DNA from 3 places in the Lysinibacillus sp. FSL P4-0201 genome. Region 3 is predicted to be linked to each of the others. Evidence: predicted binding sites of a transcription regulator. Region 3 holds the regulator's gene; each other region holds the start of a gene.
The links. The regulator LexA, encoded in region 3, represses DNA repair genes until DNA is damaged. The targets are predictions, from matches to a motif close to CGAACATATGTTCG.
Positions count from the first base shown of each region.

Region 1: MKY76_RS19580 (DNA repair exonuclease) is a predicted target of LexA. The motif match lies at 3,234-3,247, and genes of this name have one in related genera.
Region 2: MKY76_RS16110 (carbohydrate kinase) is a predicted target of LexA. The motif match lies at 2,653-2,666, and genes of this name have one in related genera.

Region 1 is NZ_CP151995.1:3,881,104-3,886,043, forward strand. Features, by position in the region: gene MKY76_RS19575 (AAA family ATPase) at 1-1,940, opposite strand, end outside; gene MKY76_RS19580 (DNA repair exonuclease) at 1,945-3,159, opposite strand; gene MKY76_RS19585 (YhzD family protein) at 3,419-3,604, shown strand; gene MKY76_RS19590 (enoyl-CoA hydratase) at 3,657-4,439, opposite strand; gene MKY76_RS19595 (rhodanese-related sulfurtransferase) at 4,578-4,940, shown strand, end outside.
Region 2 is NZ_CP151995.1:3,202,508-3,207,447, forward strand. Features, by position in the region: gene MKY76_RS16100 (bifunctional (p)ppGpp synthetase/guanosine-3',5'-bis(diphosphate) 3'-pyrophosphohydrolase) at 1-404, opposite strand, end outside; gene MKY76_RS16105 (pseudouridine-5'-phosphate glycosidase) at 610-1,524, opposite strand; gene MKY76_RS16110 (carbohydrate kinase) at 1,529-2,620, opposite strand; gene MKY76_RS16115 (MFS transporter) at 2,734-3,984, opposite strand; gene MKY76_RS16120 (MarR family winged helix-turn-helix transcriptional regulator) at 4,169-4,627, shown strand; gene MKY76_RS16125 (adenine phosphoribosyltransferase) at 4,667-4,940, opposite strand, start outside.
Region 3 is NZ_CP151995.1:1,293,503-1,298,442, reverse strand. Features, by position in the region: gene MKY76_RS06190 (DJ-1/PfpI family protein) at 1-86, shown strand, start outside; gene MKY76_RS06185 (helix-turn-helix transcriptional regulator) at 367-558, shown strand; gene def (peptide deformylase) at 551-1,126, shown strand; gene MKY76_RS06175 (recombinase family protein) at 1,156-1,821, opposite strand; gene MKY76_RS06170 (LysM peptidoglycan-binding domain-containing protein) at 1,818-2,132, opposite strand; gene lexA (transcriptional repressor LexA) at 2,299-2,916, shown strand; gene MKY76_RS06160 (gamma-glutamyl-gamma-aminobutyrate hydrolase family protein) at 3,025-3,747, opposite strand; gene MKY76_RS06155 (A24 family peptidase) at 3,781-4,533, opposite strand; gene MKY76_RS06150 (hypothetical protein) at 4,598-4,940, opposite strand, start outside.

The sequences.
Region 1 (4,940 bases), 2.1 Mb from region 3:
GTTCGTAAATGCATATAAATTTCATGTTCATTATAGGCTCCCTCTAAAACCCGTTGAAGCTGCTCATAAATGTTGTTCTTTTCTACCTGCGTTTCTTGCAACAGACTTGAGGTACTGTTTCTTTTAGCTGCTAATTCTTGTACACCACGAATACGCATAAATAATTCGGGCATTAGCGATCTGGCTATCGTTCCTTGTAAGCGATAACGCTTTAAAAAATGTTGGAGCGTTTGAGTGGCCTCTTCACTCTCTACCTCCGTTAGTTGAATTTTATATTCAAGAGAAGTATATTGCTGCTCCTTCTCTTTCTGCTGTTCATTGATGTGCAACCAGCGATCTTCATATCTTTGCTTCTTTGCAAGAACTGCTTGTACTGTCAATTCCTCTTGCTCTAACTCCCGTAGGAGGATGCTATGCTCTTTATTAGTAGGTTCATTTGCTTGCTTAACATATCGAATAAACAAAAAAGTTAGCAATGATAAAACTGCTCCAATTAGAATTACAACTATGTTTTTTTCAAATACACCATAAGCAAACGACATGAAGCAAATCAGTAGTACAAGCCAGATAAAGTCATGAGGCTGCTTCTGCTTACTGCGTTGCGATTTGGCAGAACGTAGTTGCTCAAGCCTCCGCTTTTGTTGAGGCCATTGTGCTAAAATATGTTCTTCCTCACTTGTTAATGACTCACGCATTAGCTGTTGCTTCTGTTTGGCTATTGCATCTAATTCTAGGTGTACTTGCTCTAGTGAACGTAGATGAAATTTTAGCTCTTCCTCCGCCTCCTCTAATTTACTTAATTGAAGCTGAAATTGTTGCTCCTGTTGGAGTGAAACTGTTTCGTTCAAAAGATTTTCTTGTGCTTCTTTCTCTGTTACACCTAGTAAACGAAACTGTGCTTCAATTTCTTGTTCGAGCAAAAATAGATCATCCTGTAAATTTTGCTCTTTCACCATTAGCTGATGCCACGTTGCCTCTTTTTGCATAAGATAAGCCATTTCATTGACCTTTTGCTCATCCACTGTTGCAAGTATTTTCTCCTGCAATATTTGATGCTGCTGCTTTAATTGCATCAGTTGCTGACTTTCATGTAACAGACGATCCTTTACCTGCTCATACCGTCTGATACCCTCTGATGGAAACTGAACATGTTGAAAATTGGTCATTGTCTGTTGCAATGTCTGTTGCTGCTTGAGGAGAGGGAGTGCTTGCTTTTGAATAGTTAATTGCTGCCATTGTTGCTGTTGCCGTTTTTGCGTACCAAATAGCTGTTCTAAATTTTGCTCAAGTAATTGTAATTGCTGTAATTTATCCTCAAAGGTTTGAATCTTCCCCTGTTCCTGTTTAATTGTCCGCTCAAGCTGCTTTAGTTGTTCAATCTTTTGATTAATCAATGGCACTTTACCTGTCTTTTTAAACAGCTCACTAGCCTCTTTATCCATTTTCTTTTCAAGTGCGGATAAATACTGAATACCTGTTGTACCTGAGGCAAGTAGCAAATGGGTTAGCTCCTCTTCAGACATTTTTTCAATACCTTGTAGTTCATGCAGCGAAAAAGAAAAAATGGCTTCAAAGGATGCCCTAGAATATCCATATAAAAGCTTTACTAACAACTCCTCATGCCCCGTCGTTCCATCCTCTAGGTAGACAGTAACATCACCAGCAGCCTTTCCTTTCACACGTTCAATTGTACATTGACCATAAATAGGGTGTAAAAGTGTCAGCTGACCTCCATATTTCGTTGAAATTTTCGGCTCATATTTGCGCTGTATCTGCTGCCTTGTTGGGAAACCAAAAAGCATTTGTAGTATAAACTGCTGTATCGTCGTTTTTCCTGCTTCATTTAATCCATAAAAAATAGTGACACCATCATTTAACGAAATGGAGATATTTTCATGCTTACCAAAGCCATAAATTTGGATTTTCTGTATTGTCAGCATGTAATCACGCCCTTTGAATTTCTTCTGCTAATAATGTCTGTGCACGATGGGTTAAGTTCTCAATATCCTTTTCACTAAGTGGCTCTATCAGCCTCGCACCACCAGCATATTGGTACAAATCTTTTAGAATATCCTTCCATTCATTACTGTCCCATTGTTCCATTAAGCTCACAACGGATTGAGTTGTTGCTGTATGCTCATAAAATCTCGCTGCCTTTTGCAACACCATCTTTTGTACCCAACACATTGGGTCAATACCTTCCTCAGCCTCTCGAATAGTCTCTAACCATGCATCTACTGTTGCATGTTCAAATAAAGCTTCCGTTTGTTCGTCAATATTTTGCAAATGAAGCTCTACTACCGATGCGCCATACTTCTTCCTATTAGCTGTAATAGCTTCTGCACATCTCTTCAATAATTCATTGGCGTGTACCACATTCGTACAATCCACCTCAATGGTGCTATAAACAACAGCAGAGGTAGAGATAAAATCAAGCTCAGTCGATGTTTTGGATAGCGTCACATCATAAAAGCCTTTCATTCCTTGTTCTTTACGATGTCGACTTTGAATATTGCCTGGATAAACAATTGGAGGGTTTTGATGTAAAAGCTGTCGTTTATGAATATGGCCAAGCGCCCAATAATGATAGTTCTTTTCAAGTAACTGTTGTTTTGTAAAAGGGGCATACACATCATGTGTTGTATTGCCTGCCTCACTGCCATGAAGCATACCAATATGAATGGCATGCTGATCATGTGCAGTTGGATAGCTTTCAATAACAGATTCCTTTAAATGACGTTCAGGATAGCTAAAACCATATATATTCACTTGTTGACCCCGTATTTTTAATTGAACTACACTCGTTTCAGCTGGTAATTCATAGACATTACTTGGTAAAGAAAAGCGTGTCCATGTACCATTTAAATGATCATGATTTCCGTAGCTCACAATGACAGGGATATTGTGTTGAAAAAGCTTCTCCATTGCATCTTGAAATCTTCGTTGTGCTTGCAAGCTACGATTTTCACCATCATAAATATCCCCAACAATTAGTAAAAAATCAGGTTTTTCCTGAATCGCTTTAAGGATAATTTTATCAAACGCTTCAAAAGTGCTTGACCGTATTTTCTTTAAAATGGGTTCGGGTAGACCAAATAAGCCCTTAAATGGACTATCTAAATGTAAATCTGCCATATGGAAAAAACGAATTGCTGACATCCAATCACCTCAAATAGTAGATAATTCTCTCTTTAGTACAAAACCAAAGTAATAATATGTTGTTTATTCAAAACCGAATATTTGTTCTATTTTATCATAACTCATGTTTGATGAAAAATGCTATTACGGAAAAAAACAACATTGCCTTACTTTTTCCACAATTTTCGTAATTTATCAAAAAATCCACTAGTTTTACCGTGAAGTTTATAAATCTTCTATGTATAATAGAAATATATTCAAGTAAAAGGGTGGGGTCTGTATGGAGAATTATCGTTTTACAGCTTTTGAAAAAACAGGGGAAACATTGTTTGATGAAACTTGGACTTTTGAAAATGATGAGGCTGCTAAACTAAATGGACAACAACAAATTGAGGAAAAAGGTGTTGCCGATAAAACTCATCGTCTTGTAAACGCTTCAGGTAAATTAATTTTATTCCATGTTTAGTGGCTAATAAAAGGCACGTAGTCAATAGTTTGCTACGCGCCTTTTATTATTTTTATTTGCCTACAAAGACAGGCGTTCTTTTCTCTACAAATGCATGAATGCCCTCGACATGATCTGTTGTTTTACGCATTGCAGACTGGCCCTCAGCCTCTAATGCTAAGATATTTTCTAACTGTGGCATATTTTGTGCATGTAGAATTTTTTTCGTTGTAATCATGGAAGAAATCGGGGATGCAAGCATTTTCCCCACCACCTGATCTGCCATTGCAAATACAGTGCCCTCTGGTGCAATATAATCAATTAACCCTGCATCTAATGCTTCTTTTGCTGTTAATACCTTTCCCTCCCATATCATTTGTTTCGCTTTAACAGTACCTACACGCTCCTTCATGAAGAAATGACCGCCCCCATCTGGAATCAGTCCAATTCCAATGAAATTCATAGCAAGTTTACTATTTTCACAGGCTACAATAATATCTGCCCCTAGTGTTAGACTAAATCCTAAACCTGCTGATGCACCATGAACCGCTGCAATCACAATCATTGGTAGCTGATAATATGCCTTCACGATACGTGTCAGATAAACCATTGCCTCATCAATATTCAGTGGTTTGCTTTCATCTAGCATTGCTTTTATATCACCACCCGCAGAAAAGACCTTTCCTTCTCCACGAATAACAAGCACCTGAATATCTTTTTCCTGCTGTAGAGCCTCAAAGCATTCTGCAAGTTCACGCATCATGACATCATCCATTGCATTCATCGCCTGTGGACGATTCAATGTTAAGGTTGCTCGACGTTCTAATTTTTCTAATGTAATCGTTGAAAATTCCATCTCTATAACCCCCAAATATGAATAGTCATTCACTATGTATAATTCGTGTTTTTTTAGAAAACTCCTTCTCTCTAAGCAAAATTGCTCCTGTTATGCTATATTAAAGGACGAATATCGAGATAAAGGTGGTAATGTATTTTGACACAAAAAGACTATCGTGTATTACTTTATTATAAATATATTACGATTGAAGATCCTGAAGCGTTCGCAGAAGAACATTTAGCATTGTGTAAAGAGATAGGGCTTCTTGGTCGTATTTTAGTAGGTTACGAAGGTATTAATGGAACTGTATCAGGTACCATTGAGCAAACAGATGCTTACATGAATCATATGAAGGCAGATGCTCGTTTTAGCGATATGATGTGGAAAATTGATGAGACTGAAGGGCATACCTTTAGAAAAATGCATGTACGTCCTCGTCGAGAAATTGTTCACCTCGGTTTAGAACAGGATATCAATCCGTTAGAAATCACAGGTGATTATTTAACACCTAAAGAATTT
Region 2 (4,940 bases), 1.9 Mb from region 3:
ATATCTTGCGCCATAGCCACAAACATTTTCCGATGATTTTCTGCCTGCTGCGCCTCTTTAGATAAATATTTAATTTTCCCTAGTTTGGTAACACCATCAACAAGCACGGCCACCTCTTCGCCAAATTCACGTACCAAATCATCCCGTGTAAAATCCGTATCTTCGACAACATCATGTAAAAAACCTGCCGCTACAGTTTCTGGGTCCATTTGTAATTCAGCTAGAATACCTGCTACTTGTACTGGGTGAATAATATACGGTTCACCAGAGCTACGGAATTGCTCAATATGGGCATCCCTTGCTAATTCATATGCTTTTTTCACGAATGCGACATTTTCATCATTCATGTAGGATTTGACTAACTCAAAAACGTCCTCAGGAGTCAAAATTTGCTCTTTCGCCATAACATGTCCACCTTGCTCGTCAAATTTTTCAGATTAGATATAAACTTAATTGTATAAAATATTGTGGTCTATTGTAAAGAGACTGTATCATTTAGTTTAGTTAATCTCGTGAACAGTTCGAAAAATGGAAAAAATATTCTTCTTTTTAATAAAAAAGACCCTCTGCGACTTCACGTCACAAAGAGTCCTTGTTTCGACAAATTGATTAATGTAATTGATTGTAAGCTACAGCAATTTTCGCGCCGACTACTGCATTGTTTTTCACTAATGCAATGTTGGCATCAAGACTTTTACCTTCTGTTAATTCTTTAACTTTGCCAAGTAAGAATGGTGTAACATTTTTACCTTGAATGCCATTCTCTTCAGCTTCAACTAAAGCTTTTTCAATAATGTTTGTAATAAATGCATGCTCTAATGCTTCAGACTCAGGAATTGGATTTGCGATGACAGCGCCACCTTTTAAGCCTAATTGCCATTTCGCAGATAGCATTGCTGCAATTTCTTCTGGCGTATCTAATTGGAAGTTTACATCAAATCCACTTTGACGTGTGTAGAATGCTGGTAATTCATTCGTACCATAACCAACTACTGGCACACCTTTTGTTTCAAGATATTCTAATGTAAGACCGATGTCTAAAATAGATTTTGCACCCGCACAGATAACGGCAACATTTGTTTGTGCTAATTCTTCTAAATCAGCAGAGACATCCATTGTTGTTTCCGCACCACGGTGTACACCACCAATACCACCTGTAACAAAGATTTCAATACCTGCAAGCTCTGCACAGATCATTGTCGCTGCAACTGTTGTAGCACCTAATTTTTTCGTTGCTAGTAAGTAGCCTAAGTCACGACGTGAAGCTTTTGCAACACCTTGAGCATTACCGAACATTTCTAGTTCTTCATCTGATAGACCAATTTTAATTTTTCCATCAATTAATGCAATTGTTGCTGGGACTGCACCATTCTCGCGAATAATTTGCTCAACTTCACGCGCAGTTTGCACGTTTTGTGGGTATGGCATACCGTGTGAAATAATTGTTGATTCTAACGCAACGATTGGTAGACCTTTTGCTTGTCCTGCTTTTACTTCTTCTGATAATACGATGAATTCTTTCATGTTGTTATTCCTCCATTTCATTTTTCAACAAATCTACTGATAATTCAGGTCTTACTGTATAAGGAGATGCCAATGTATTTTTTGCATTGGTTAATCCAGCATCAATACATGTCTCAAAAGATTGTCCAGTCAGCCAACTGTGAATAACAGCGCTGACAAAGGCATCTCCTGCTCCTGTTACATCTTCAATTTTGTCAATCACTTTAGCGGCAACATGACAAGGGGCAATCGTTGTAGATGCTGCATAAACGCCCTTGCTACCAGCCGTGATAATGACATGCTCCGCACCTAATTGTAGGAGCTGTTGTAAAGCTTTTTCATAATGGGCAGCGTTTTCAATTTTATGTCCAACAATCGTTTCCGCTTCATCTGTGTTACAAATAAACCAAGTTACGCCTTGTAATGTTTCAGGTAGTCGATTCATTTTTGGCGAAGATACTGGCACAATAACAAGTGGAATATCACGAGCAAGGGCTACTTGCTGGATATACGCCACTGTTTCTTTTGGACAGTTTAAATCCAAAATAAAACAGCCTGCGTTTACAAGCATTGTTTCATGTTTTTTCAACAAGCTCGGTAACAGAAGGTCGTAAACTTCCATATTTGCTACAGCTAGTGCTAGCTCACCTTGTTCATCCATGATGGCAGTATAAGAACCTGTAGAAGCCTCTGCAAGCTGCTCTACATAACGTAGATTCATAAAGGATTCCGAAGCCTCTTGGATCACTTGCCAATCAGCATCCTTACCTGCCGTTGTCAGTAACGTCACTTGGTGATTTAATCTGCCTAAGTTTTCAGCAATATTTCGACCAACGCCACCTACACTAAAGGAAGAACTGGCAGGGTTAGATGTTCCAAATTGAACATTGCCCTTGACATGGAATTTGCGGTCTAAATTAGCGCCACCGATGCAAATAATTTCATTTTCTTCGGGTAATATATAAGCACGACCTACAATTTTTCCTTGCTTCGTTAAACTAGACACTAAATTAGCAAGCACAGGACGCGACAGATTCATTGCATCTGCCATTTCTTGCTGAGACATAAACGGATTCTGGCGAATTAAAGCAAGCACCGCCTGTTCTCTTTCATTCATAGCATCACCTTTTATTATATTTGTTTATATTATAAACTTTTGTTTGCGTTATGTCAAAAGATTCTTTATTAAAAAAGTTGAACCTCATCTTACTGAGGTTCAACTTTTTTTGTTTATGCTTGCTGAGGTGTTTGTTTTTTAACAATGATGACGAATAAACTGGCCATTGCACAAAACATTCCTGCAAGAAAAAAAGCCCATGTATAAGAGTTAAAAAATTTATAAATTAACCCTCCACCATACGCTGCAACCGCCGCTCCTGCTTGATGTGAAGCAAATATCCACCCATAGATAATACTGCTTTTTTGCATACCAAAAATTTGTCGTGTAATACTGATGGTTGGTGGCACTGTAGCAATCCAATCTAGTCCGTAAAAGATCGTGAAAATCGTTAATAAAACAAATGATCCTTGTGCAAGTGCATAAGGGAGCAATAATAGAGATGCGCCTCTTAACAGGTAATACCAAAACAATAACCACCGATTATCGAAGCGATCAGACAACCAGCCTGACGCAGTTGTGCCTAATAAATTAAAAATGCCCATAAAAGAAAGGAATGATGCGGCAGTGACTAAAGGAACGCCAAAGCTAATACAATAAGAAACAAAATGAGTACCAATTAATCCGCTTGTCGATAGCCCACAAATAAAAAAGCTACCTGCTAAGAGCCAAAATGCTTTAACCTTAATTGCCTCAAATAAACCTTTAAAAGCCATAGCTATTGGATTCTTCTTTTGCTGTATTTGTTGTTCCTCTATAGCCTCCTCTTGTCCATAAGGAGTTAACCCCATATCCTGAGGTCTATTTTTTATAAAAAGCGCAATCATGAAAAACATTATGATACTAAGGAGTAGCATTAATGTAATAGCCCATCGCCAAGAATAGTGTTCAATAATGATAGCTAGAACTGGTAATAAAATTAACTGGCCCGTGGCTGTACTTGCCGTTAAAATACCAACCGCTAATCCTCTGCGTTTTACAAACCAATGATTCGCAACATATGGGCTAAGGACAGTTAAAAAAAGACTTGCTCCAAGACCAATAATACCCCCCCAAATAACGATTAGCTGCCAGGATTCACTCATCAAAAATGTTAAAGTCATTCCTAATACTAAAGTTGCCATAGCACCTAGCATCATTTTCTTTAGGCCAATGACTTCAAGTAATGCAGCCATAAATGGTCCAGATATGCCATATAAAAACAAACTTACAGCAAAGGCTAAAGCTATGGTTGAACGATCCCAGTGAAATTCTTTTTCAAGAGGATCGATAAACACGCCAGATGATGACATTGTAATTCCTGCGACAATTATCGAGAAAAATGTGACGATTAAAATAAACCAACTATAATGAACACGCTTCACCTCAACACCTTCTTTTCTTTGATAGACTATAAAACATGTATATACATGTTTAAGTCTGCTTATTTCATTTATATGTATATACATGTATAATCATAGTAATCGTTCATAAAGCTGTCAAGAAGGAATTTCTAGTTATTGGGTGTATACTTATAATTAGTAGAATCCCCATAAAGGAGTACTGTCGATGAAGAATCAACTTAAAAATATTGATTATACACAAATTTGTGTTTGTGCAAACCTTAGAAAAAAAACAAGGGTTGTCACACAATTATATGATAAGCTGCTACAGCCTACAGGTTTAAAAGTTACACAATATTCAATGCTTGCACATATTGACCTTCAACAAGCTGTCTCAATCAGCCGTTTAGGTGAAATTTTACAACTGGATCAAACCACTATAACACGTAATATTAATCTATTAAAGCAACATGGCTATGTTGAGTTAAAGCGAGATACCAATGATGCTCGTACCAAAAAAATAATGCTCACTGAAAAAGGTTTAGAAAAGCTGCATGAAGCAGCACCTATTTGGCAAGGCATTCAAGATAGAATTATCGAGGATATTGGAACCGAAAAATACGCAGATTTCTACGATACCTTGCGAACAATGCAAAAAATTATTCAAGCCTATGACGAAGTATAAAAAAAGCGCCCACAGTGTAGGGCGCTTTTTGCCATGCTCTTAATATTGAATAAGTGTTTTAATATTTAAATCGCCAAGCTTTTCGCGACCATTTAATTCTAGAAGTTCAATCAGGAATGCACAGCCTACTACCTGACCACCTAATTGTTCTACTAAACGAACTGTTGCTTCAACTGTACCACCAGTCGCTAGTAAATCATCACAGATTAAAACTTTTTGACCAGGCTTAATTGCATCATGATGCATTGTTAACGTATCTTTACCATATTCAAGACCGTAGTCTGCACTAATTACCTCACGTGGTAATTTACCA
Region 3 (4,940 bases):
TTACAGCAAGAGGAAGAGGTTTTATTCCTTTCGGTATTTGTTTCGGACATGCGTTAAAGCTAAATTTTGATGAGAATTGGTATTAAGTGATGATTTAAAATCCAAATGTCCAATTAATCGGGCATTTCATGTTATTGAAAAAAGATGATGTCATTAGTAGAATGAGAACTTTTAACAAGGCTGTGGGGTGATTTCCGTTCCGTCAGCGTGCCACAGGAAAGCAAGCAGCCTGCACCGGAAATCAATTTCTCCCCTTCAATTGACTGTTTTGTTTTTCACACCAAAAAATGTTCAATTAGTTGGACATTTTTTAATTCTTATCTTACGATATATGTCTAATACTTTGGACAAAATGGAGGGATCTTTCTGAAGAACATCATCAAAATTTTAAGAAAAAAATTAGGCATAACACAAGCTGCTCTTGCAAAAGAGTGTGGAGTTGTGAGACAGACGATTAATAATATTGAAAATGATAAATATGATCCGACCCTAGAATTAGCTTTTAAGATTGCTAAGGTTCTCAATAGCCGTATTGATGAGGTGTTTATCTATGACTAAATTTCACCCAAATTATATGATTACAATGAAGGACTTCGTGAAAGAACACTCAGCAATTTTAAGAAAAGAAACTCAAGAAGTGTCGATACCCGTGACCAATGAGGACCGAAATACCCTCCTAGCCATGCTACAATATCTGAAAAATAGCCAAAATCCAACGCTAGCAAAAAAATATAAGCTTCGCCCTGGAAGTGGACTCTCTGCTAATCAAATTGGCGTAGATAAACGAATGTTTGCTGTACTCTTTGATGACCAAGAAATGATGCTGATTAACCCTAAAATAATGAGTCATTCCCTTAATATGATTTATCTACCGGAAGGAGAAGGCTGTCTATCTGTAAATCGACCTGTCCCTGGTTTTGTACCGAGATATGAGAGAATTAAAGTCAAAGCTTACGACATCGATGGACATGAAATTATTGTACAGTTACAGGGCTACGGGGCCATCGTTGTACAGCATGAAATCGATCATTTAAATGGCATCATGTTTTATGACCGAATAAATAAAGAGCACCCTTTCCAACTGCCAAATCATGTTATCATTGAAAGCTTTTCTTCCCTTCAGTAGTTTTTTACAAAAAAAAATTAGCAGGAATATTATTTTCCTGCTAATCTTTCTTGGTGCTCTTGGAAACGACGATGTACTGTCGCCTTACTTACCTCAAAGCCTAACCCTCTAAGCGTTATAGAAATTTCTTCAAAGGTAAATCCACGTTTGCGTAGTTTCACAATTTCCTCTACAGGTAGATCTTTTCGCTCCTGCCCCTGCGGATTACCTCGATTCGATAAATTATTTTCTGGACGATAACCGTTTTCTACAGCACGTCGCATACCTCGTCGAATTTTAGCATTATGGATTCTACGCTGATATTCCTCTACAATCGCTAAAATTTCAAGCAGCATCGTATCCATTTCATTTAATTGGACTGGGCCTGCATCACGCATAGAAAAAACATCAGTTGCTGACTTTTGTAATAAATGTAATACAGCCATCCTTGCATTGCCTCGTCCTAAACGAGTTTCATCTTGGACAAAAAGAGCATTAATGTTCTTATCTTTTATAAAATCAAGCATTTCTAGCAAGCCTTCACGTTCTACATCATAGCCACTATGTTGATCTTTAAACACGCCCTTCACCGCATAGCCTTGCTCTTTAGCATAGCGTAGCAACTCTTCCTGCTGGCGCTCTAATGAGGAGCTTTGTGTTTCTTTTTCAGTACTTACGCGACAATAGACAACAGCCGATAGTTGATTATTTATCATTGTTCATTTCTCGCAATTTCGATAGTATTGATGGGACTGGCTTGATCACTCACTACAGGAATAACTAGAGATTTTCCCGCTACAATTTTAATATCTGCTAGTTCATTTTCAGTTTTTACAAGCTTTATCCAATCATCAGTACTCATTTTACCACGATATTGCTCGGCTAACGACCACAAGCTATCCCCATGTTCGATTTGAATTTCTGCGTAACTAACTTTTCCTGGATCAGTAATGTAAAGGTATGCTGCAAATAATAAACAAGCTCCTATTAAAATTGAGATATGTGTGTTTTTCTTAAACCATGTCATAATCATTACCCCTTTTTAAGAATGTTTGTTCGGAATGTATGTTCCCATAATAAAGCGAACAAACGTTTTTGTCAAACACTTTTCGAACCTATGTTTGCATACATGTTCGCATTCTGTTATACTATCAAATAAGAAGAATGATTATAGAAAAAAGAGGTGAGCACTCATGAAAAAAGTTTCGAAAAGACAAGAGGACATTTTAGCTTTCATTAAGGAAGAGGTACGAGCTAAAGGATATCCACCATCAGTACGTGAAATTGGTGAAGCAGTTGGACTTGCTTCCAGTTCAACTGTTCATGGACATTTAGCTCGATTAGAACAAAAAGGCTTTATTCGTCGAGATCCAACAAAGCCACGCGCAATTGAAATTTTAGAGCCTGAAGAATCCATTCAAAAACAACAGGTGATCCATGTCCCACTTGTCGGGAAGGTTACAGCTGGTTCTCCAATTACAGCAATTGAAAATATTGAAGAATACTTCCCATTACCCGATACGTATGGCACAAGTGAAGATCAATTGTTCATGCTAGAAATCATGGGGGAATCAATGATTGAAGCTGGGATTTTAGATGGAGATTTAGTCATTGTAAAACAAAAGGCAACAGCTAATAATGGGGATATTGTTGTAGCTATGACAGCTGAGGATGAAGCAACTGTAAAACGTTTCTTTAAAGAGAAAAACCATTTCCGTTTACAGCCTGAAAATTCTTCTATGGAACCAATTATAGTCGATCAAGTTTCTATTTTAGGACAGGTTGTAGGTCTTTACAGACGTGTACATTAACGATTAAAGCAGATTTTGAGGATTATGTTCCTTCTAAGAGCATGTATCCTCTTTTTTACGCAAAAAAAAGAATCCACATACGATTGGATTCTTTGTACAATGCCTCTTCTAAGCTTCCTTCTTAAATTTTAAGCTCGCTTCAATAAAGGCTGAAAATAGCTTTTGAGCACTCTCATCTCCTGCTATGGCTAGTTCCTCAGGATGCCACTGAACAGCTAAGCAAAATGGCATCTCCTCATGAACTACCGCTTCGATAATACCGTCGTTAGATTTTGCCGCTACTTTTAATTTTTCTGCTAAAACATTCACCGCTTGATGATGAAATGAATTCACTGCTATTTTCTCTTGTTCAACGATAGTCGCTAATAGATTGTCAGCAATAACCTGTACACAATGGGTAGCTACAGCTCGACCTGATTGCTGCATATGTTGGAGTAACTTGGTACTAAAGTGATCACTATCAATATCCTGATATAAGGTACCACCTAATGCAACATTTAGTATTTGAATTCCTCGACAGATCCCGAAAATAGGCATCTTACGTTGGAATGCGGCTTCAATCAATGCTAACTCAATCGTATCTCGCGCTGGATGAATTTTTCCAAGCTTTAATGAAGGCTCAGCCCCGAATAGAAATGGGTGCACATCATGACCACCAGATAATAATAAACCGTCTGTAAGGGCTAAAATCTGGGCTGCCTCTTCTTCTACTCCAATTGGAATAATCAGTGGAATTCCACCTGCTTCAATGATGCTTTTACTGTAAGCAGCATTTAATCGAGAGGATAAATCATCCTCAACAAAGGCTGTAATACCAATAATCGGTTTCACTTGCTTCCCTCCAAATTCTTGAAAATTGCACAATTACCAAAAGCCTAGATACCAATTAATTAATACATCGCCATAGAAATAAACAATAACTGCGGCCAATGCAATAGATGGCCCAAACGGAATGGGTGTTTTTCTCCCCTGTTTGTTTTTCGATAACATGGTAATCCCGACAATCATACCAATAACTGCAGCTAAAAATAACGTTAACAGTGTATCAATCGTACCCAGAACGAGACCAATTAAAAAGAATAATTTAATATCGCCTCCACCCATGCCACCGTTTGATAGCACAGCAATGATATATAATATGCCAAAACCAACCACAGCACCCACAAGAGAGTCCCACCACGGTGTTAATGGTGACAGCACTCGTCCAATAGCTAGCAAAGGTAAAAAGAATACTAACACCTTATCTGGAATTAGCATATAGGCTAAATCTGATACAACGATAATAACTAATAAGGAGATAAAAAAGAGTGCTACTATCAATTCTATGCCCCAGCCTAACTGCCCATAAGCAAAGGCAAATAATACACCTGTCATTAATTCTATGACTGGGTAAACCCAAGAAATTTTATTGCCACAACCACGACATTTTCCTCCTAACAATACATAAGACAAAACTGGTACTAAATCAAGCGCCGTCAGTCGTCTCTGACATTTTGGACAATGTGAAGGAGGATGTACAATCGACTCCTTCTGTGGTACACGTAAGCCAACTACATTATAAAAAGAGCCAAAGACAAGTCCAAATAAAAAAATAAAGATCGTATAAGCCATTTCCAATTTTATGTCCTCCTAAACCAATAGGCGCCCATACAAATGCAGTATGGTGCGCCTATCAATAAAGTTATTGTTGTTCTTCGTAATAGAACGTTGTCACTTGCACTGTTGCCTTTAACGTAAGATCTGCATCTTTCTCAAGCTGTGCCTGCTCTCCAGGCAATTTAAATTCAATCTTATCGGTTTTCATGACACGCTCTAATTGTTCAACCTCCTGTAAAAAGCTTTCAAGAGAATTAAAATCAAGCGCACCCACCTCTAATATAAAAGTAACAAGCTTTAAATTAGTTGGTAAAGAGTCCTTCGAAAGAGATGCAATCGGTGTAGTAGTCTCCTTGTTCTCCTGATCACCATTGACCTCTGCTTCAGCCTGCTCCAACATATTAAGATCATTCGATACATCTGAAGGT